3 regions of the Arthrobacter sp. 05L428 genome follow, and region 1 is predicted to be linked to each of the others. Evidence: predicted binding sites of a transcription regulator. Region 1 holds the regulator's gene; each other region holds the start of a gene.
What was found. Region 1 encodes LexA, which represses DNA repair genes until DNA is damaged. Its sites were predicted from a motif close to TCGAACANNTGTTCGA; they were not measured.
Positions count from the first base shown of each region.

Region 1 (7,084 bases):
CCTTCCGCTCAGTGCGCCCCCTCCGTGATGCAAATGCCTCACCCGCTGGCGCCAGACCACTTGGAGTCAAGCCTTGAAGCCAAAGGGCTTTAAACCAAAGCAGTGCCCGGCAGCAGTTGCCGCAGTGCTGAACGGACCGTTTCTCCCCGCCACACGGCGCCATCAGACGCCATTCCCCTCCCATATCCACCGCCCCGCTCCCTTGTTTAGCGCTTTGCCAGGGAGCCCCGCCCGGCCAGCGGCGCCGCAGCCGCCAGGCAACCCAGGAGGCACGGATGACCAATAGTCGTCAGCCCAGCGCGAATACCGCGCCACGAAACACCGAACAGCACTATTCTGAAGTTGTAGACCCTTCAAAGGAGACCATGACCAGTCAGCCCAACACCGGACCCGATTCAGCCGCCCAGGACATGAGCCCTGCGGAAATCCAGGCTGTCATCGACCGGATCCTCTCCAAAGACGCCCCTGCCCCGAAGACCGGACGCAGCGCCGACGCCGGGCACCCCGGCGAGTCCAGGGCGGTGTTCGGCAAGGCCCAGGCGATTTCGCGGCTGGATGAGGAACACAGCAGCTACGACGGCGACCAACAGGACCTCGAGGAGCGCCACGCGCTGCGCCGAACCGCAGGCCTGTCGACGGAACTCGAAGATGTCACCGAAGTCGAGTACCGGCAGCTGCGCCTCGAGCGCGTTGTGCTTGCCGGGCTCTGGACAGAAGGCACCCTCGCCGATGCCGAGAACTCCCTGCGCGAACTGGCAGCCCTCGCGGAAACGGCCGGTTCCGAGGTGCTCGACGGGCTCGTCCAGCGCCGCGCCAAGCCCGACCCTGGCACCTTCCTGGGCTCCGGCAAGGCCCAGGAGCTCAAGGACATCGTGATGTCCACCGGCGCCGACACGGTGGTGGTCGACGCCGAACTCGCCCCCTCCCAGCGCCGCAGCCTGGAAGACATCGTCAAGGTCAAAGTCATCGACCGCACGGCCCTGATCCTGGACATCTTCGCCCAGCACGCCAAGAGCCGCGAGGGCAAGGCCCAGGTGGAACTGGCGCAGCTCGAATACCTGCTCCCGCGCCTGCGCGGCTGGGGTGAGTCGATGTCCCGCCAGGCCGGTGGCCAGGTGGGCGGCGCCGGAGCCGGCATGGGTTCGCGCGGCCCCGGTGAAACCAAGATCGAGCTGGACCGCCGCCGGATCCGCACCCGGATGGCCAAGCTGCGGCGCGAAATCGCCGCGATGAAGCCGGCCCGGGAAACGAAGCGGGCCAACCGGCGTCGTAATGCCGTGCCGTCGGTGGCGATCGCCGGCTACACCAACGCCGGTAAGTCCTCGCTGCTGAACCGCCTGACCGACGCCGGCGTCCTGGTGGAGAACGCCCTGTTCGCCACCCTGGACCCGACGGTCCGCAAGGCCGAAACCTCGGACGGCCTGGGGTACACCCTCGCCGACACCGTGGGCTTTGTCCGCTCGCTGCCGACCCAGCTCGTGGAGGCCTTCCGCTCCACCCTGGAGGAGGTCGCCGACTCGGACCTGATCCTGCACGTCGTCGACGTCTCCCACCCAGATCCGGAAGGCCAGATTGCGGCCGTCCGCAAGGTGTTCAGCGAAGTCGACGCCCGCAAGGTGCCGGAAATCATCGTCCTGAACAAGGCCGACGCCGCCGACCCGTTCGTGATCGAACGGCTCAAGCAGCGCGAGCCGCGCCACGTTGTGGTCTCGGCCCGCACCGGGGAAGGCATCCCGGAGCTGCTCAAGGCCATCAGCGAGGGCATTCCGCGGCCCAGCGTCAAGATGGAACTGATGATCCCGTACAACCGCGGGGACCTGCTCAGCAAGCTGCACGAGACCGACGCCGAGATCATCAGCCTCGACCACGAGGAGACCGGCACCCGAGCCGTGGTGATGGTGCGCGAGGGGCTCGCGGCCGAACTGGATTCCTTCGTCAGCAATGACTGAACCAGCGGTGGCCGAGGGGGCGGCCGCGCCGTCCGAAAGCGCGCCGTCCGGAAGCGGCCCGGCTAAAGGCAAGGCTAAAAGCGGTCCGTCCGGCGAGCAGTTCGTGGTTGAACTGCTCGACCGGGCGGTCGCCGGCATGGGCGGCCAGAGCCGCGACGGCCAGCACGAAATGGCACGGCAGGTGGCGCGCGCGATCGAGACCGGCGACCACCTGCTGGTCCAGGCCGGCACCGGCACCGGCAAATCCCTGGCCTACCTGATTCCGCTGATCGCCCACTCGCTGGTCAGCGACAAGCCCACCCTTGTCTCCACCGCCACCCTGGCACTTCAGACCCAGATTGTCGGCAGGGACCTGCCCCGGCTGCTCAAGACCATCACCCCGGCCCTGGAGCGGCCGGTGAAGGTCGCACTGGTCAAGGGCCGGTCCAACTATGTCTGCCGCCATAAGCTCGAAGGCGGCTTCCCCTCCGAGGAACCGTCCGAGGGCCAACTGTTCTCCCTCGGCGAGGACACCTCGGTGCCGCACTTCGCGGCCGCGATGGGCGGCCCGTCCTCGCAGCTCGGCAAGGAAGTGGTCCGGCTCCGCGAATGGGCCGAGGACACCCAGACCGGGGACCGCGACGAGCTCATGCCGGGCGTGACCGACCGTGCCTGGCGGCAGGTCTCCGTTACCTCCATGGAGTGCCTGGGCGCGCAGAAGTGCCCGCTCGCCGCCGAATGCTTCAGCGAACTCGCCCGCCAGAACGCCGCCGACGCCGATGTGGTGGTTACCAACCACGCCATGCTGGCCGTCAGCGCCTTCGAGGGCCTGGCCGTGCTGCCCGAATACGACGTCGTGGTGGTGGACGAGGCGCACGAACTGCAGGACCGGGTCACGGGCGCCGTGTCCGGCCAGCTGTCCGTGGCCATGGTCCACGCCGCCGCCTCCGGCGCCCGCAAGCACGCCGGGATCACGGTAGATGCGCTCAATAACGCCGCGTCCAACCTTGAGCTCGCCATCGAGGGCGTTCCCAGCGGCCTGATGCCGAACGGACTGAACAGCGAACAGCTCGACTGCGTGGACCAGCTGCGCGACGCCTGCCGCGCCGCGCTCTCCGATTCAAAGGGGGACAGCGCCAACACGGCCGACGGCGGCCGGCAGCTTGCGCGGTCCCGGCTGATGGTGATCCTGGAACTGTGCGAACGGCTTCTGGCCGCCAAGGAGAACCGCGAGGTGGTCTGGTTCTCCCGCAACAGCAGCTTCGACCCGCAACAGGGCTACTCGCAGCCCGATGACTCCGCGCCGGCCCTGATCAACATCGCCCCGCTCAGCGTCGCCGGTCGGCTCCGCGAGGGACTGTTCGCCGACCATACAGTCGTCCTGACATCGGCAACCCTGGCGATCGGTTCGGCTTTCGAGCCGGCGGCCGGAGGGCTCGGCCTGGTGGGCCCGGGCGCACCCAGCTGGACGGGCGTCGACGTCGGTTCGCCCTTCGAATATCCGAAGCAAGGCATCCTCTACGTTGCCAAGCACCTGCCCAAGCCGGGCCGGGGAACATCCCCGGAAGCCCTCGATGAGCTCGAGAAGCTGATCCGTGCCTCCGGCGGCGGCGCCCTGTGTCTCTTCTCTTCCCGGCGCGCCGCCGAGGATGCGGCCGAGGCGATGCGTCCCCGGCTGGGCCTGAGCATTCTCTGCCAAGGCGAGTCGACCATGACCGCGCTCGTGAAGCAGTTCGCCGATGAGCCGGACACCTGTCTCTTTGGCACCATGTCGCTCTGGCAGGGCGTCGACGTGCCCGGGAACTCCTGCCGCCTGGTGGTGATTGACAGGATCCCGTTCCCGCGGCCGGACGATCCATTGATGACCGCCCGCTCCCGGGCTGTGGCCCAGTCCGGCGGCAACGGCTTCATGAGCGTCTCGGCGACCCACGCGGCCATCCGCCTCGCCCAGGGCGCCGGCCGGCTGATCCGTTCGACGTCGGACAAGGGCGTGGTGGCGGTCCTCGATTCCAGGCTGTCCACCGAACGGTACGGAGCGTTCCTGCGGGCCGCCCTGCCCCCCTTCTGGCCCACTACCGACACCTCGGTGGCCTTGGCCGCCCTGGAACGCCTCGCCAAGGAGAGCCCCAAGCAGCCCGCCACGTAACCGGTGAAGCGGCCCGCCACGCAGGCTGCCGTCGGCCGGGGCCGGGCCGGGGGTATGTGGGCCGGCGCTTGCGTTCCCGCCCGCTTTTCCGCGCCCGGGACCGGCACTGCCGGGTCACCGCGGCACCGCGCGGGCGGGCGCGCTGTCAGTGTGCCAAGAACCGGGCGGGAGCGCAGAAGGCCCCGTCCGGAACTGCGGACGGGGCCTTCGAGCTGCCGGGAGATGGGCCGGCCGGAGAGTGGTGTGGCAGGGGCGCTACAGGGAGCGCAGCACCGAGACGACCTTGCCCATAATGACGGCATGGTCGCCGAGGATCGGCTCGTACTGGGTGTTCTGCGGGAGCAGCCAGGTGTGGCCGTCCCGCTGGCGGAACGTCTTGACCGTTGCCTCGTCATCGAGCAGGGCGGCCACGATGTCCCCGTTGACGGCATCGTTCTGACGTCGGACGACGACCCAGTCGCCGTCGCAGATGGCGGCGTCGATCATCGAATCGCCTGCCACCCGGAGCATAAACAGTTCGCCGTGGCCCACCAGTTGGCGCGGCAGGGGCATCACGTCCTCCACCACCTGGTCGGCCAGGATCGGCCCGCCGGCGGCGATACGGCCCACGAACGGCACCATGGCCGTGTCCGTGGCGCTGGCAAGCTCCGAGACGGCGAGGCCGCCGACAGCCCGCAGGCCGCTGGACTTCTCCACGCCGGAAATCCTGGTCGTGCCTTCATCCAGTGTCAGCGGCATGAGGACTTCCATGGCGCGCGGCCGCTTGGGGTCCCGCCGCAGGTAGCCGAGCTTTTCCAGTTGCGAGAGCTGGTGGGTGACGCTGGAGAGGCTGGCGAGCCCGACCGTGTCGCCGATCTCGCGCATCGAGGGCGGGTAACCGTTGTCCGTCACGGAACGCTGGATGGTCTCCAGGATCTTTTTCTGCCGGACGGTCAGGCTTTTCGGCGCCCGGCCGGTTTGGGGGCTGCGCTGGGAAGCCCTCCCGCCGGCGGCTTGTGCTGCCATGTTCGCCATGCCTTTCCATTCCGCCCGGCCGCTGTGGCTACCGGGACCTGCCGAGCTGAAAATGTCAGACCCCGCTGATCAACTGATGTTCATCAACACAAGTGGTTGTCCTGTGATTCAAAAGTAGGCCAGCCGACAAGGTTTTTCAAACATTTGTTCTAGCGAGTCTCGACAATGTTCGTTCATAAGTGCTAAAACAGGAACAGCGAAGTTCGAATATGTGTTCGAAGCTTCACCCTTGGGTCGGTCCGCTGGTTTCGGTTCTGTATTCGAAGTTTCGGGTTTGAGGGTTCGCATTCAAGGGTTTTGCGTTTGAAGGTTAGGCCGGTTGGCGGCAGGTACGAGGAGTACGCCGGGCGGCACAGGTATTTCCAGTGGCACAGACAAGTCCAGGAGGGCTCAGCTCATGTCAGCAGTAAGCGCTATTTCCGGTTCGCTGGTTTCCATCCCCATGGAGGCCGCACCCGCGGCACCAGCCCGGCAGGCTCGGCTGCGGCTGACCCGCCGCGGTCGGTTCGTCTTCTTCGGGCTGCCGCTGGTTCTGTTGGCCGTGCTCGTCCTGTCACTGTCCGGCTTCCTGAATGCTCCGGCCAAAGCCGCCGACTCGGCCGCGGAGCTCTCGCTCACCCCGACGGTCACCGTCACGGTCCAGCCGGGGGAGTCACTCTGGGCCATCGCCGGTGCCGTCGCCCCGGAGCGCGACCCCCGTGACGTGGTCGCCGACATCGTTCAGCTCAACAACCTCGGAGCCGGCCGCGTCCTCCCCGGCCAGCAGCTCTACGTACCCTCCAAGTAAGCCCTACCCGGGCGAGTGGCGCGCCGGGCCATCGGTGCCGCCGGGCGGCCATTCGCGGTCACAGTTTCGGGGCGGGGCCGGGTCTCACTTAAACTGGGCAAGTGACTGACCAGCTAGAGCGCCTCAACCGACTGCCCCTCCGGACCAATCTGCGGGGACTGCGCCCCTACGGTGCGCCCCAACTGGATGTCCCCATCCTGCTGAACGTCAACGAAAACACCCACGGAGTCCCGGCGGACGTCCGCGCCGCCATCGCCGAAGCCGTGACGGAGGCCGCTGCGGGACTGAACCGCTACCCGGACCGCGAGTTCACCGAACTGCGGGAAGCCCTCGCCGAGTATCTCGGCCACGGACTGGACGCCACGAACATCTGGGCAGCAAATGGCTCGAACGAAGTACTGCAGCAAATCCTCCAGGCCTTCGGTGGCCCGGGACGGACCGCGCTCGGCTTCCCTCCCACTTACTCGATGTACCCGCTGCTCGCCGCTGGCACAGACACCGAATACATCGTCGGTGTACGCGCCGAGGACTACGGGCTGAGCGCCGACTCGGCGGCCCGCCAGGTCAGGGAGCTGAAGCCCAACGTCGTCTTCCTCTGTTCGCCGAACAACCCCACCGGCACGGGCCTGGGGCTTGACGTGGTCGAGGCGGTCTACGAGGCCGGAGAAGCAAGCCAGACCATCGTCATCGTCGACGAGGCCTACCACGAGTTCGCCCACGACGGGACGCCGAGCGCCCTGGCGCTGCTGCCCGGCCGGGAGCGGCTGATCGTCTCACGCACCATGAGCAAGGCCTTCGCCCTGGCCGGCGCCCGGCTCGGCTACATGGCGGCGGCGCCGGAGGTGACGGATGCCCTGCGGCTGGTCCGGCTGCCGTATCACCTCTCCGCCATCACCCAGGCGACGGCGCTGGCCGCCCTGCACCACCGCGTCGCGCTGATGGCAGACGTCGAGGACATCAAGCGCCAGCGGGACCGGATCGTGACGGAGTTGACCCGGATGGGCCTCAAGCCGGCCGCTTCGGATTCGAACTACGTTTTCTTTGGCGGCCTCGAGAACCCGCACGAGACCTGGCAGGGTCTGCTCGACGCCGGCGTCCTCATCCGCGACGTCGGCATTCCCGGCCACCTCCGCGTGACCGCCGGAACTGAGACGGAAACCACAGCGTTTCTGGAAGCCCTGGAACGGATCCTGACCGGCCACGAAGTAC
Region 1 covers NZ_JBFTNW010000011.1:50,904-57,987, reverse strand. Annotated here, with positions in the region: gene hflX (GTPase HflX) at 366-1,949, shown strand; gene AC1DH3_RS16080 (ATP-dependent DNA helicase) at 1,942-4,074, shown strand; gene lexA (transcriptional repressor LexA) at 4,330-5,079, opposite strand; gene AC1DH3_RS16070 (LysM peptidoglycan-binding domain-containing protein) at 5,531-5,875, shown strand; gene AC1DH3_RS16065 (histidinol-phosphate transaminase) at 5,977-7,084, shown strand, end outside.

Region 2 (7,084 bases), on a different contig from region 1:
CCAAGAGAGCTACTTCCTAGGCTTCGGACGCTGGCTTGAAAAGGCGGCGCGTCCCGAACTCATGACATTGAGTTTGCTCTCCGTGGACTCGCACGTTCTGGAACAGCGGATGACGGGGAAACTCGAGAGACCGTTCGTTCGCGGACGGACATTCACCAGGCTTGTGGGTGAACCGAGCGAATGGGGATCGTCGCCGGAAACAATGCTCGAGCCCCAGTACCGGGGAAGACTCTCCCTGCCGCTTTCAGTGGGGCTTGCCCTTTTGAAAGAATTCGTCGCAGCGGGCGGCCCGTCTGCAGAAGTGTTTTCGAGCCAGGTCATCGGCGGCGACTAGACCGTGACCTTGCCGCCGGCGTCGACCGTCCAAGTGGGGTTGAAGGCGACCTCCCAGCGGAAACCGTCCGGGTCCGCGAAGTAGCCCGTATAGCCGCCCCAGGGCTGGGTCTTCGGCGCGGCCACGACGACGGCGCCGGCGGCCTCCGCCTGGCGCATCGCCTGGTCCACCTCGTCAGCGCTGCCCACGTTGTGGCTCAGGGTGATGCAGGGGATGCCGGCCGGGGGATCGGTGGCGGCCTCGGCCTGCATCTGCCCGGCGTCCCAGAGCGAGAGGATAAGCCCGTGGTTGACCTGCAGGAAGAGCACCTCGCCGGAAACCTCCCGGTGGACCGGCCACCCGAGGCCCTCCACGTAGAAGCGGCGCGAGGCGTCAACGCTGCGGACACCCAATGAGATGAAGTCGACTCGTGGTTGCATCGTTCGATACTGTCATGCACATGTCCACACATCACCGTGACGCCAAAGACGCCCAGGCCGATAAGGAACAACTCGCCGCCGTGCGGGTGGCGGTCGACGAGGTGGACGAACAGATCGTCGCGCTGATCGGCCGGCGCGAACGGCTTATCCGGATTGCCGGCACCCTGAAGGCGGACAGTGCCGAGGTGCGGGCGCCCGGCCGCGTGGAGCGGGTCCTAGAACACGTCAAGGCGACGGCTGAGCAGAAGGACATCGACACCGAGATCGTCGAACAGACCTACCGGGCCATGATCGATGCCTTCATCCGGCTTGAGCTGGACGTCTACAAAGCTTCCAGCTAGGGCTGGTCGACTCAGCTAGAGCGACTCTTCGACGGGCACGTTGGCCTGGTACTCCCGGCCCTCACAATCGCTGTAGGCCGTCATCAGATGGCCCTTGGCCAGCCCCATCACCGTGCTCAGCGGAAAGTTGCCGGTGATGGTGTTGCCGGAGTGCTCCACACCCTTGAGGTCGAAGTTCTCTTCCGTGCCGTCATGGCTGAAACAGAAGAAAGAAACTGCCTCGCCGTTCATGAACTCGATTTCCATCCGGCGCTGGTGCGAATGGTCCGGGGTGGCCGCCACGAGCCCCACCACATAGGCCCCGGAACTCGGGATATTCCCGTCTATATCGAACTTCGCCACCAAGGTTGAATCCTTGGCGGCGATGCTTACGTGCTTCAGGAGTGCGCTATGGGAGCTCATAGCTCAATCCTGCTACCTGCGCTTGCGTCCGTCCACCCCCATCTAGGTTTTGTCCCGGGCCCGGCGTAGACTTGAATTGTTCGAAGATATATTCGAATACCCTCTCAAGATTCTTGCCAGAGGTCAGCGTATTCCGGGAGGCACCATGGGGATGTTCAGCGAGTCGGTGGACGTCGCGTGCACCCCGTCCGGCCAGCCGCTGTCCCTTGCCTGGGGCGGCCGGCACTACGACGTCTGCGCCGAACCGGTCCGCTGGTTTGAGCGGCGGCAGTGGTGGGCCGAGGAGCAGCGGGCTCCGCTGGGCAGCGGCCCGGGACTGGTGGACCACGAGATCTGGCGGATCCAGGTCCGGGACGCCGGTAACACGGAGGACACCCTCACCCTGGACCTGAGCCGTCATCTGGGCAGCGGTCGCTGGCGGCTGCTGCGGATCCACGATGCCCTGCGCACTATCAGGAAGCCCGAGTCGGCATGAGCTTCACCCACCTGCACGTTGCCACCGCCTTCAGCGCCCATTACGGGGTGTCCTGGCCGGAGGAACTGGCTGCTGCCGCCGCCGCGGACGGGGCCACGGCGCTCGCCTGCACGGACCGTGACGGGCTTTACGGCACGGTCAAGCACCTGAAAGCCTGCATGGCGGCAGGGCTTGACCCAGTCGTGGGGGTGGACCTGGCAGTCTTCGACGACGACGGCGACCTCCGAACCCAGCTCGGCGGCCGCGTCGTCGTATTGGCGCACGGGCACAACCGCGGCGCCGGCTACCGGGCGCTGTGCCGGCTGGTCTCCGACGCCCACGCCCGCACCACGGGCAAGGCCGGAGGAACGGTGCCCGTCGCGGTGACCAGGGCGGAACTGGCCTCCCGCGCCCTCGACCCGCAGACCCTCGAACCGGTGCTCACCGTGCTGATCGGCCCGGACTCCGACGTCGGCCGCGCGATGGGCGGCCGGCGCTACCTCCGGCCCCGCACGCTCTTCAAGCGCTGGCTGGACGCCATGCCGGCGGGAACTCTCGCCGCTGAGGTCGTCTCGCAGCTCAGCCCGCCCGGCGAGCCGCTGAGCACGGCCCACGCGGTGCGAATGCTCAAGCTCGCCGCGGAACACGCAGTCCCCGCGGTGCTGAGCAACGCCGTGCGCTACTGTGCCGAGGACGGTGCCGCGACGGCGGACGTGCTGGACTCCGCCCGGACACTGAAATCCCTGCCCGAGCTCTCCGCCGCGCCGCAGCTGCAACCCAACGGGCAGGCCTGGCTGAAATCCTCCGCGCAGATGCTGCGGCTGGGCCAGGAAATCATGCACGCCGCCGGCTACGGCGCCGCGGACCTCAAGAGCCTGCTGGCACACACCGAGGCGCTCGCGGACCGCTGCCGGATGGATCCGGTCACGGACATGGGATGGAAGCAGCCCGTGGTCCCGGAGGCCTCGGTGATCGGAATTGCGGGGGACCCGCTCGTGGAACTCACGCAGCGCTGCGAGGCCGGCATCAGCCGGCGCTTCCCCGGGATCGCCGGCAAGCCAGCCGAAGAAATGCGCGCCCGGCTGGAGCACGAACTGCGGATCATCGACAGTCTTGGTTTTGCCTCCTATTTCCTGACGGTGGCCGAAGTGTCCCGGATGATCCTGGACATGGGGGTCCGGGCGGCAGCCCGCGGCTCGGGCGCCTCCAGCCTGGTCAATTTCCTGATCGATGTCAGCCAGGTCAACCCGCTGCAGCACGACCTCATCTTTGAACGATTCCTGTCCCGGGACCGCGCCACCCTGCCGGACATCGACATCGACGTCGAAAGCGCCGAACGGCACAACGTCTACCGGAGGATCTTTGAGCGCTTCGGCTCCGAACGCGTCACGCTGATGAGCATGCAGAACGGCTACCGCGCCCGCGGGGCCGTCCGCGACGCCGGCCTGGCCCTTGGCATGGACGGCGGCGACATCGACGAGATCGCCAAACAGCTGTGGCGGTTTTCGGCCCGGAACTTCCGTGAGGCCCTGGTGGAGAAGCCGGAGCTGAAGGAATTCGCCGGCCGGGTGGAGCAGCGGGACTTCACCGAAAACCAGCAACTGGACCTGTTGGTGGACCTGACCGAACGGCTGGACCGGCTGCCGCGGCACATCTCGATGCACCCCTGCGGGGTCATCCTGGGCGATGCGACACTGCTGGACCGCACCCCCGTGCAGCCCAGCGGCCTGGGCCTGCCGATGAGCCAGTTCGACAAGCACGACATGGATCCGATGGGCATGCTCAAGCTCGATGTCCTTGGCGTCCGGATGCAGAGTGCCATGGCGTTCGCGGTCCGGGAGGTGATCCGGCTGCACCCGTCCAAGGCCGAGGTGGTGGCGGCCGGCCGCCACCCCGCAGGCCCGGACGGCGCCGGCCCGGACTACATCGCAGCCGACGGCCGCATCGACCTCAACGCCGTCCCGCTCGACGACGAACCCACCTATGAGCTGATCCGCAGCACCCACACTCTGGGCTGCTTCCAGATCGAATCCCCGGGCCAGCGGGAACTTATCGGCAAGCTGGCGCCCCGGGAATTCAACGACCTCATCATCGACATCTCGCTGTTCCGGCCGGGGCCGATGAAGTCGGACATGGTCCGGCCCTTCCTGGAACACCGGCACGGCTTCGCGCCGGAGGTCTACCCGCACCCGGACCTCAAGCCGGTGCTGCAGGAGACGCACGGCGTCACCGTCTTCCATGAGCAGATCCTCAAAACCTTCGACGTCATGACCGGCTGCGGGCTGGCCCGAGCCGATGAATTCCGGCGGGCCCTCGGCAACGAGGTCCTCGAGGGACGGGTGGAGGAATTCTTCCGCCGCGAAGCCCGGGCCCGGAACTACACCCCCGAGGTGGTGGACAAGGTCTGGGGGACGCTGAAAGCCTTTGGCAGCTTCGGTTTTTGCAAGGCCCACGGCGCCGCCTTCGCCGTGCCCACCTACCAGTCGGCGTGGCTCAAGACCCACCACCCTGAAGCCTTCCTGGCCGGGCTCTGGGAACACGACCCGGGGATGTACCCCAAGCGGCTGCTGGTGGCCGAAGCCCGGCGGCTGGGGATCCCCATCCTGCCGCTGGACATCAACCGCAGCCACGCCGAATACCGGGTGGAACGGGTGGACACCGGCCCGGACCGGGGCAAGCTCGGCATCCGGCTGAGCCTGAACGGCATTTTCGGGCTTTCCGGGGCCGAGCTGAAACGGATTGTGGCCGGCCAGCCCTATGATTCCCTCGCGGACCTGCGTGCCCGCACCCGGCTCAGCAAGCCGAGCATCCAGCGCCTGGCGCAACTGGGCGCCTTCGACTCGCTGCACCGCTCCTCCGGCAGCACCGCCAACCGGGCCGACCTGGTCCAGCACCTGCAGCAGCTGCAGGGCAGGCCGCAGCGCAAGGGGGTCGAGGTCATCGAGGGGCAGTTGGCCTTGCCGCTGGGCGACGTCGAGCTCAGGAACCTGAAGGGCGGCCTGCCGGCCCCTACGCTGGTGGAAACAGTGCGCGCCGAACTGGACCTGTTGGCCCTGGATGTCAGCGGACACCTGATGGACAGCCACCGCCCCTTGCTGGACCGGCTGGGCGTTACGACGGCGGACAAGCTGCTGGGACTGCGCAACGGTACCGAGGTGCTGGTGGCCGGGGTGCGGGTGGCCACCCAGACCCCGCCGATGCGCGGCGGCAGGCGGGTGGTGTTCATCAGCATCGATGACGGCACCGGCTGCGTGGACTCGGTCTTCTTCCATGAGGCCCAGGAACAGTCCGGTCCGCTGCTGTTCGGCACCCGGCTGCTGTTGATCCGCGGTACCACCCGGCGGACCGGGCCGCGGGGCATCAGCGTCAGCGCCTCGATGGCCTGGGACCTCAGTCGGACCGAGACGCTGCCCTTCCCGGCGCCCGCCGCCAACCGGACGGCTGCTGCCGAGCCCGGCGCCGGCGGAGCTGCCGCCCCCGCGCAGGGCCGTCCTGAGCACCCGGTCCAGGGCCCGCTGGACGGGATCCGCCGGACCCTGGCCATCACCGGGTTCTCCGGCTAAGCGGCGGCAAAACGCCTGCCGGCCGGCGGCCTGCCGCGTTGGTTGGCCTATCCGGAACCCGATAGCATGGACGAGGCTGGCTGTGGTCCCCGTACGCCACAAGCTACGAAGCCTTAACTTTGAATAGGAGACACCCGTGTCAGATGCCCAGCAGATCACCCTTATCGTCGACGGCGAAGAGACCAAGGTGACTACCGGGACCACCGGCGCGGAACTCTTTTTTGAGCGCCGCGACGTCGTTGTGGCCCGCGTCAACGGCGAGCTGAAAGACCTGGACCAGCCGCTGCCCGAGGGTGCAGCGATTGAAGGCGTCACCATCGATTCCCCGGACGGCCTCAACGTCCTGCGCCACTCCACCGCCCACGTCATGGCCCAGGCCGTGCAGCAGTTGCGCCCCGACGCCAAGCTCGGCATCGGCCCGTACATCACCGACGGCTTCTACTTCGATTTCGACGTCGAGGAGCCGTTCACCCCGGAAGACCTGCGCCAGCTGGAAAAGATGATGCAAAAGATCATCAACCAGAACCAGAAGTTCGTCCGCCGCGTCGTCTCCGAGGACGAGGCCCGCGAAGCCATGAAGGACGAGCCCTACAAGCTGGAACTGATCGGCCTCAAGGGCGCCGGCTCGGACGCCGACGGCTCCAGCGTGGAGGTGGGCGGCGGCGAGCTGAGCATCTACGACAACGTGGAGCGCAAGGAAGGCACCACCGTCTGGTGCGACCTGTGCCGCGGCCCGCACCTGCCCAACACCAAGCTGATCTCCAACGCCTTCGCCTTGACCCGCTCGTCGGCCGCCTACTGGCGCGGCAGCGAGAAGAACAAGCAGCTGCAGCGCATCTACGGCACCGCCTGGCCCACCAAGGAAGCCCTCAAGGCCTACCAGGAGCGGATCGCCGAGGCCGAGCGCCGCGACCACCGCAAGCTCGGCGCCGAACTGGACCTGTTCTCCTTCCCGGACGAGCTGGGCTCCGGCCTGCCGGTGTTCCACCCCAAGGGCGGCATCATCCGCAAGGCTATGGAGGACTACTCCCGCCAGCGCCACGTCGACGCGGGCTACGAGTTCGTCTACACCCCGCACATCACCAAGGGCCACCTCTACGAGGTCTCCGGACACCTGGACTGGTACCGCGAGGGCATGTTCCCCCCGATGCACATCGACGCGGAACTGAACGAGGACGGCACCGTGCGCAAGCCCGGCCAGGACTACTACCTGAAGCCGATGAACTGCCCGATGCACAACCTCATCTTCCGCTCCCGCGGACGCTCCTACCGCGAACTTCCGCTCCGGCTCTTCGAATTCGGCTCGGTGTACCGCTACGAGAAGTCCGGCGTCGTGCACGGCCTCACCCGCGTCCGGGGCATGACCCAGGACGACGCCCACATCTACTGCACCCGCGAGCAGATGAAGGACGAGCTCACTAAGACGCTCAACTTCGTCCTCGGCCTGCTCAAGGACTACGGCCTGGAGGACTTCTACCTGGAACTCTCCACCAAGGACCCGGAGAAGTCCGTGGGTTCGGACGAGGTCTGGGAGGAAGCCACCCAGACCCTCGCCGAGGTGGCGCAGGAGT
Region 2 covers NZ_JBFTNW010000001.1:1,162,641-1,169,724, forward strand. Annotated here, with positions in the region: gene AC1DH3_RS05420 (hypothetical protein) at 1-334, shown strand, start outside; gene AC1DH3_RS05425 (VOC family protein) at 331-753, opposite strand; gene AC1DH3_RS05430 (chorismate mutase) at 768-1,094, shown strand; gene AC1DH3_RS05435 (hypothetical protein) at 1,110-1,496, opposite strand; gene AC1DH3_RS05440 (DUF6504 family protein) at 1,642-1,971, shown strand; gene AC1DH3_RS05445 (DNA polymerase III subunit alpha) at 1,968-5,513, shown strand; gene thrS (threonine--tRNA ligase) at 5,650-7,084, shown strand, end outside.
Region 2: AC1DH3_RS05440 (DUF6504 family protein) is a predicted target of LexA. The motif match lies at 1,577-1,592, and genes of this name have one in related genera.

Region 3 (7,084 bases), on a different contig from region 1:
TCAGTTCCTCCGCCGTCACCCTCGGGGCCGCATGCAGGACCAGCGGGTCTGCCATTTCCAAGCCGCAGAGGTGCGCGGTGGCCTCTAGGGGACGCAGCAGCTCGGCCATGGTGAAGCGGTTGTGCCCCGTCGGCGTATATGAGGATTCGGGGCCGCCGGTGGAGATGACCAGCTGCAGCCGCTTGCCGTGCAGGGCGTCCCCGCCGGCGCCGTAGGCGAAACCGTAGGTGAGCACCTGGTCCATCCACTCCTTCAGCACACCTGGAACGGAGTACCAGTGCCACGGGAACTGCAGGACGATGGTGTCATGCCCGCGCAGGAGTTCCTGCTCCCGGGCGGCGTCGACGCGCCGGTCCGGGTACGCGGAGGCGAGTTCCCGGACGGTCACGCCGTCGAGGTCCCTGATGGCGGCGGCGAGCTGCGCGGTGATCCGGGACGCCGCCAGGTCAGGGTGGGCGACGACGACGAGCGTGCGGTGTGCGGTCATGGAAAGTTTGTGCTTCTTTCAGAATCGGGTTCGAGGCCTACCAGCGCGCTGCTGAGCCGCCAGAGGAGGTCGGCATCGGCCTGGTTGTAACTGCGTTTTGATGATTTCCTGGCTGTGCTGTTGGCAAAGTACTGGCCCGTGACATTGTCAAGCTCGGGCGCCGAGGCGAGGTGTATGGAGGTCCGGGCGCCTTGCTCCGGAGTCTTCATCCAGCGCTGGATCAGCGGCGTCAGGAACGCCTGCACCCGGCCCGGATCTTCCGCGCCGAACGCTGTCGCCACCACCCCGGGGTGCAGCGCGTTTGCCGTCACCCTGGTGCCGGCGAGCCGGGCGGCAAGGCCGTAGGTGAACAGGACATTCGCCAGTTTCGATTGGTTGTACGCGCGCTGGCCCGAGTAGGAGTGTTCGCCCTGCAGATCCGCGAAGTCCATGCGGCCCATGGCCTGGGCCCCTGAGGAGACTGTCACGACCCGTGCCGGCCCGCTCTCCTGCAACCGCTCCAGGAGCAGGTTGGTGAGCAGGAAAGGCGCGAGGTGGTTGAGCGCGAAGGTGTGTTCGAGTCCGTCAACGGTGGTGCGGCGGCTGTTCCAGAATCCGCCCACATTGTTGACCAGGACATCGAGGCGGTCCAGGGCCTGCAGCACCTCGTCGGCCAGGCGGCGGACCTCCTGCTGGGACGACAAATCTGCGATGAACACCTCGACGGGGGCCGACGCTACCGTGCGGATCTCCTCCGCTGCCCGCGCCGCCCGGTCAGCGTCGCGTCCCGTGATGGCCACCCGGGCGCCCCGGGCCGCCAGACCCAGCGCTGTGGCCTTCCCGATTCCGCCGGTGCCACCGGTGATCAGGACCGTCTTGCCTGCCATGGATCGCATTCGGGGCTCGCTCTCGCTGCTGGTTCGCCGGTCCACGCTTCCGCCTGCGGACCTAGACAGGACTGTCTATGCCGAACGAAGCTACCAGACAGAATTGTCTGTGCACAAGCCGGGGCCGTCGACGGCCGGAGCTGCCGCGCCGCGCGGGCCAGCCGCGGGCGTAAGCTCGTGCCATGGCGAGATATTTCGATGTGCACCCCGACAACCCGCAGCCGCGATCCATCACGCAGGTGGTGGAGATGGTCAAGTCCGGCGGCCTGATCGCCTACCCGACCGACTCCTGCTACGCCCTCGGCGCACAGCTGGGAAACCGGGACGCGCTGGACAGGATCCGCGCCATCCGGCACCTGGACGATAAGCACCACTTCACTCTGGTCTGCAAGGACTTTGCCCAGCTCGGCCAGTTTGTCCAGATCGACAACGACGTGTTCCGCAGCATCAAGGCCGTGACGCCGGGCAGCTACACCTTCATCCTGCCCGCTACCAAGGAAGTGCCGAAGCGGCTGCTGCACCCCAAGAAAAAGACGGTCGGTGTGCGCATCCCGGACAACAAGGTGGTCCAGGCGCTGCTGGCCGAACTCGGCGAGCCATTGCTCTCCAGCACGCTGCTGCTCCCGGACGAGGAAGAGCCGCTGACCCAGGGCTGGGAAATCAAGGAGAGGCTGGACCATGTGGTGGACGCCGTCATTGACTCCGGGGACTGCGGAGCCGAGCCGACAACCGTCATTGATTTCTCCAGCGGCGTCGCCGAGGTCGTCCGCCACGGCATGGGCGATCCGTCGAGGTTCGAATAACGCCGGGAACAGCGACCGCCGGCTTGGCCCGGCGGGTACTTGCCGCGACGCCCCCGGCCCCCTAGTGTTCGGATCATGGCCGCGCCCGGGGGAAACGCACGCTGTCGACAACGCATGACGCCGACGCTGCTGTCCGTGGCGTGCCTCGTCATTGGGGCGGTGACGGCGGGCTGCGGTTCGGCTCCGCCGGCGGAGCCGGCCGGCGAGCCAGCACTGACCAAGCTGCCGGCAGCCTCGGCCGCGGCCGGGACGGGAGCCGGACTGTCGCCGGGCATGACCCTGGCGCCGGCGCCGCCCGTTCCGCCAGCCCCCGCCCGGCACGGTGCAGATGAATGCCTGCCGCAGCATGCCGGGGTCGCCGCGGCCAACGGGCCCCTTGAGTGCCAGTACTTCACTTCAGGCTCGATGATGCCGGCCTCTGTGCCCCGGGGTCCGGGACTGAGTTCCGGCGACTACGCCGTAAGGTTCAGCAGCGTGGGTGGCCACGCACTGATGACAGTGCGGATCCGCTGCGCTTCGTACGTGGTCAGGGTCGGCATTGCCGGCGAAACAATCACACCGGACCCGCGGACACTGGAAAGCTTTGTGGGCACGTGCAACTTCCCGTGGGACCAGGAACAAGCACGGATGAAGCGCTACCTTCAGGCTCCGCTTCAGTTTGCGCGCCGGGAAAGCGGCATTGTGCTGCACAACCCGGAATGGGGAGTCACGCTGTTCGGCACCCCGTACGAGGCCGCCTGATCCCCCAGACCCCTGCTCCCGGGCCCGTGCCCGCACGTCCGGCCGGAACCTTCAGCAGGGTCGGTCAAATGTCAGCCCCCGGGGCTACACTTTAATTCGAACATATATTCGAAAAAGGGTGTGTTGTGGGCGTAATCATCGGGCCCCGCGTGATAGATGCGGGCACTTCCCTGCTGTCGGTCCTGGTCTCGCCGGTGGCGGTCGCCGCCGGCTATCCGTCGCCGGCGCAGGACTACTTTGACGGCAGGATCGACCTCAACGAGCACCTGATCAAGGACATCACCAGCACCTACGTCGTGCGGGTGTCAGGGGACTCGATGGAGGGCGCCGGCATCAGCGACGGGGACGAGTTGATCGTCAACCGGGCGCTCGAGCCGCGCGACGGGTGCGTCGTCGTCGCCGTCCTCGACGGCGAACTCACCGTCAAGCGCCTCCGCGTCACCCCGTCAGGCGTGGTCCTGCAGGCGGACAACCCGCGCTACCCCGACATCCGGGTCCCCGCCCTCTCCGACCTGGTCATCTGGGGCGTCGCCACCCGGTGCCTGCACCATGTCTGAGACCAATGTCTGAGCCCCATGCCTGAGGCCCGGCCCGGCGGCAGTATTGCCCTCGTGGATGTGAACTGCTTCTATGCCAGCGCCGAACGCGCGTTTGATCCCTCACTGGAGGGCAGACCGGTGGTCGTGCTGTCCAACAACGATGGTTGCGCCGTCACCCGTTCGCCCGAGGCAAAGGCCCTCGGCATCCCGCTCGGGGAACCGTGGTTCAAACTCGCCCCGCGGGCCAAGGAGTGGGGGCTCGTGGCCAAGTCCAGCAATTACGAGCTCTATGGCGACATCAGCGCGCGGGTGATGGAACTCCTGGGCCGGTATTCGGCCTGGCTGGAGGTCTACAGCATTGACGAGGCCTTCCTGGGCGTGCGCGGAAACCCGGAGGAACTGCTGCTGCTGGGGCAGGCCATGAAGACGGCGGTCCGGCGGAACGTCGGTGTTCCGGTGTGCGTCGGCATTGCCGGGACCAAGACCCTGGCGAAACTGGCCAACAAGTGGGCCAAACACAACCCGGCGTTCGACGGCGTCTGCCACTGGGATTCCGTTCCCGCCGACCGGCAGGAACGTCTCATGGCCGGCCTGTCCGTGATCGAGCTCTGGGGCGTTTCCACGCGCCTGACCAAACGGTTGAACGCGCTGGGGATCCATACCGTGCTTGACCTTGCCAGGGCGGACCCGGTCCGGATCAGGGACCGTTTCTCGGTGGTGCTTATGCGCACGGTCTTGGAACTGCGGGGGACGCCCTGCATCCCGCTCGAAGAGGAACGCATCGGCCGCGACCAGCTGATCTTCAGCAGGTCGTTCGCGACGCCGATCAGCACACCGGCCGGAATGCGCCAGGTCGTCGGGATCTACGCGCAACAGGCCAGCGCCCGGCTCGCCCGGCACGGCCTGCAGGCCAAAGTCCTGACTGCTTTTGCCGCCACATCCCACTACAACCCCCGGGACAGTTCGCACCCCTCGGTGTGCGTTTCGCTGCCGATGCCCACCGCGGACCCGGTGCTGCTGGCCAGGGCTGCCTACGCCCTGCTCCCCCGGATCGACGACGGCGTCAAGTATGCGCGGGCCGGCATCATGGTGACCGACCTGCGCCCGACAGCCAACCAGGCCCCGCTGGCCGTGTTCGAGAACCCGCATGAGGAGCGCGGCATCGGCCCGCTGCTGGAGGAGGTCAGCCGGAAGTACGGCCGGGGCTCCATTGGTCTGGGCCACGCCGGAATCCGCGGCGGCCCCGACTGGACGATGAAGCGCGACATGCTCTCCCCGCGCTACACAACCCACTGGGACGAACTCCCCTTGGTCAAGGCCGCCTGACGGCGCCGGCACGAAGGTAGGACCGGGGCACCGTGGCACTGTGGCACCGGGGCACCGCAGTGCGCCATGCCGCCCGGACTCCGGCGCGCAGCGCCGCCCTGATCGATCAGGCCGTGGTCCGGACCCGCTGCAGGAAGGAATCCAGGATCCGTCCGGCGTTCTCACCTAGCCGGTCATCGACCGCCGGACTCTGCGGTCCCGCCACGTGCAGCCGATCCCACAGCAACAGGAGGGCCGCCAGCACCTCGGAGAGCCCCGTATCCGCCTCCGCGCGCCGCCGCAGCAGCCGGAGGTGCGCCGCCTGCAGGGCCGGTCCCGGAGAGCAGGCCAGGTCGCGGCTGAAGAGGCGGCGGCAACGGTCATAGGCGGACAGGCCCTCGACCGGGAGGCCCGCGATTTCATACGCCGCCACCAGGGCCAGCCAGGCCCGTTCATTCAGCGGCTCCAGCCGGACGGCCGACTGCGCCCAGCGGATCCCGTCGTCGTGACGACCCAGGAGCGTTGCCGCCTCGGCGGCGGAGATCATGGCCGCCACGCGTTCGGCGGCGTGACGAGTACGGGCTTCGTCGGCCCAGTCGGCGACGAGTTCAAAACCGAGGAGAGGCTTGGCGGAGAGTTCCAGCGCTTCGACTAGGAACCGATAGGCCCTCGCCGGCGCGGCAAGGTCAGCTGCGCTGAGCAGGCAGCGGAAGCGCGAGAGGTCCAGGTCCACGAGGCCGGGATCGAGCACGTATCCGCTGTTCGCGGTCCGGAGTGGTCCCGTTTTGGTCTGTCCCGGCTGGATTGCCCGGCGGATGCCGCTGACATAGCTCTCCAGCGTGGCCACGGCCCCGTCGCTGGCACTTGGCCCCCAGAGGATTTCGATCAGCCGGGTCTTGGAGACAGGCGTGCCCAGGTTCAGCAGGAGAATTTCCAGAATGTGCCGCGGCTTGCAGCCGCCCAGATCCGCGGCCGTGAGTGCCACACCCTCACGGCGGACTTCCAGTGATCCAAAAAGCTGAACCGATATGGCTGGTGCTGTTGCCGGCAAGTTGTGCATGATGTTCTCCGATTTCCCGGGCCCCGTTGCAATCGCGTTGGTCAAAGACATGCCGCCTCCCGGAGCCACCGTGACACGGTGGCCCGGAGGCAGCAAGCGTAGGAAACTACCCGATTTTCGGGAGGCCAAAAGTCGGGTAGGGGCATCCGTGCGTTGAGTACGCACCCCCGAGGAAATACAGGTAGCCGGCAGCCTGGCCAAGTAGCTTCCGGGGGCAAGCAGGGCTCCTTCAAGTAGCTGCACCCTCACCCGGGTCTGTCGCGCCGGGCCGTCGTTCGCTCCACGCCCCCCTCGGAGCGCCCGGGAATTTCGGCTGAAGACCCCGCCGGCGCACCGGCGCCATGTGCCCGTAACGGGAGCAGAATTGAAGCAGGCAACTTCACGTCCACAGCCGCGTCAAGGTCTAAGAGGGTGCGCTATGAACACCGGGAATGTTCGCGTCACGCTGCTGCTCGCGGCGGTCCTGCTGGGTGCCGCGGGATGCGCACCGGGAGGCGGGAACACGGCTCCGGCGAGCGCATCCGCGAAAGAGGGCATGCAGATGGGCTCCGGAGCCTCCGGCGGCCCGCCCGGCAGTTCGTCCGCGGCGGCGTCGACGGCGGCGATCACCGTGCGCGACTTTGCGTACGGCACGCCGCTGGTCGTCGCCGCCGGGGCGCAGGTCACCGTGACGAACATGGACAGCGCCGAGCACACGGTCACCGCGGACGACGGCCCGGCGTTCGACGTCGACGTCAAGGGCAGCGGCGGCACCGCCACCTTCACCGCGCCGTCAAAGCCGGGAACGTACGCCTATCACTGCACCTTCCACCCCGGCATGCACGGAACGCTGACGGTCAAGTGAACGTCCCGATCCGCAGTGGGACGCGGGGACGGGACCTGGCCCTGCGGTCGCTGACGGCCGTGGCCCTGCTGATCGACGCCGGGGTCCACCTCCATCTCGCACCCGGCTACCAGGCCGGATCCCCGCAGGGTATCGGCCAGGGCACCCTCTTCCTGCTCGAATCCGCGGCGGCGGCGCTCGCCGCCCTGGCGGTCCTCCTGCGCGGCAGCAGGACCGCCTATGCGTTCGCCTTGCTCGTGGCGTTGAGCGCCTTCGCTGCCGTCGTGTTCTACCGCTACGTGGACCTGCCCGCATTCGGCCCGTTTCCGGCCATGTACGAGCCCGTCTGGTACCCGGAGAAGACGGTCAGCGCCATTGCGGAGGGTGCCGGAGTTGCGCTGGCGGGCATCGGCCTGGCTTGGACCCGGCACGCCGGCCAGCCCTCGCCGACCGGCCCGCC
Region 3 covers NZ_JBFTNW010000006.1:138,596-145,679, forward strand. Annotated here, with positions in the region: gene AC1DH3_RS12480 (NAD(P)H-dependent oxidoreductase) at 1-487, opposite strand, end outside; gene AC1DH3_RS12485 (SDR family NAD(P)-dependent oxidoreductase) at 484-1,353, opposite strand; gene AC1DH3_RS12490 (L-threonylcarbamoyladenylate synthase) at 1,536-2,156, shown strand; gene AC1DH3_RS12495 (hypothetical protein) at 2,271-2,897, shown strand; gene AC1DH3_RS12500 (LexA family protein) at 3,023-3,454, shown strand; gene AC1DH3_RS12505 (Y-family DNA polymerase) at 3,473-4,762, shown strand; gene AC1DH3_RS12510 (AfsR/SARP family transcriptional regulator) at 4,869-5,726, opposite strand; gene AC1DH3_RS12515 (cupredoxin domain-containing protein) at 6,220-6,645, shown strand; gene AC1DH3_RS12520 (hypothetical protein) at 6,642-7,084, shown strand, end outside.
Region 3: AC1DH3_RS12500 (LexA family protein) is a predicted target of LexA. The motif match lies at 2,994-3,009, and genes of this name have one in related genera.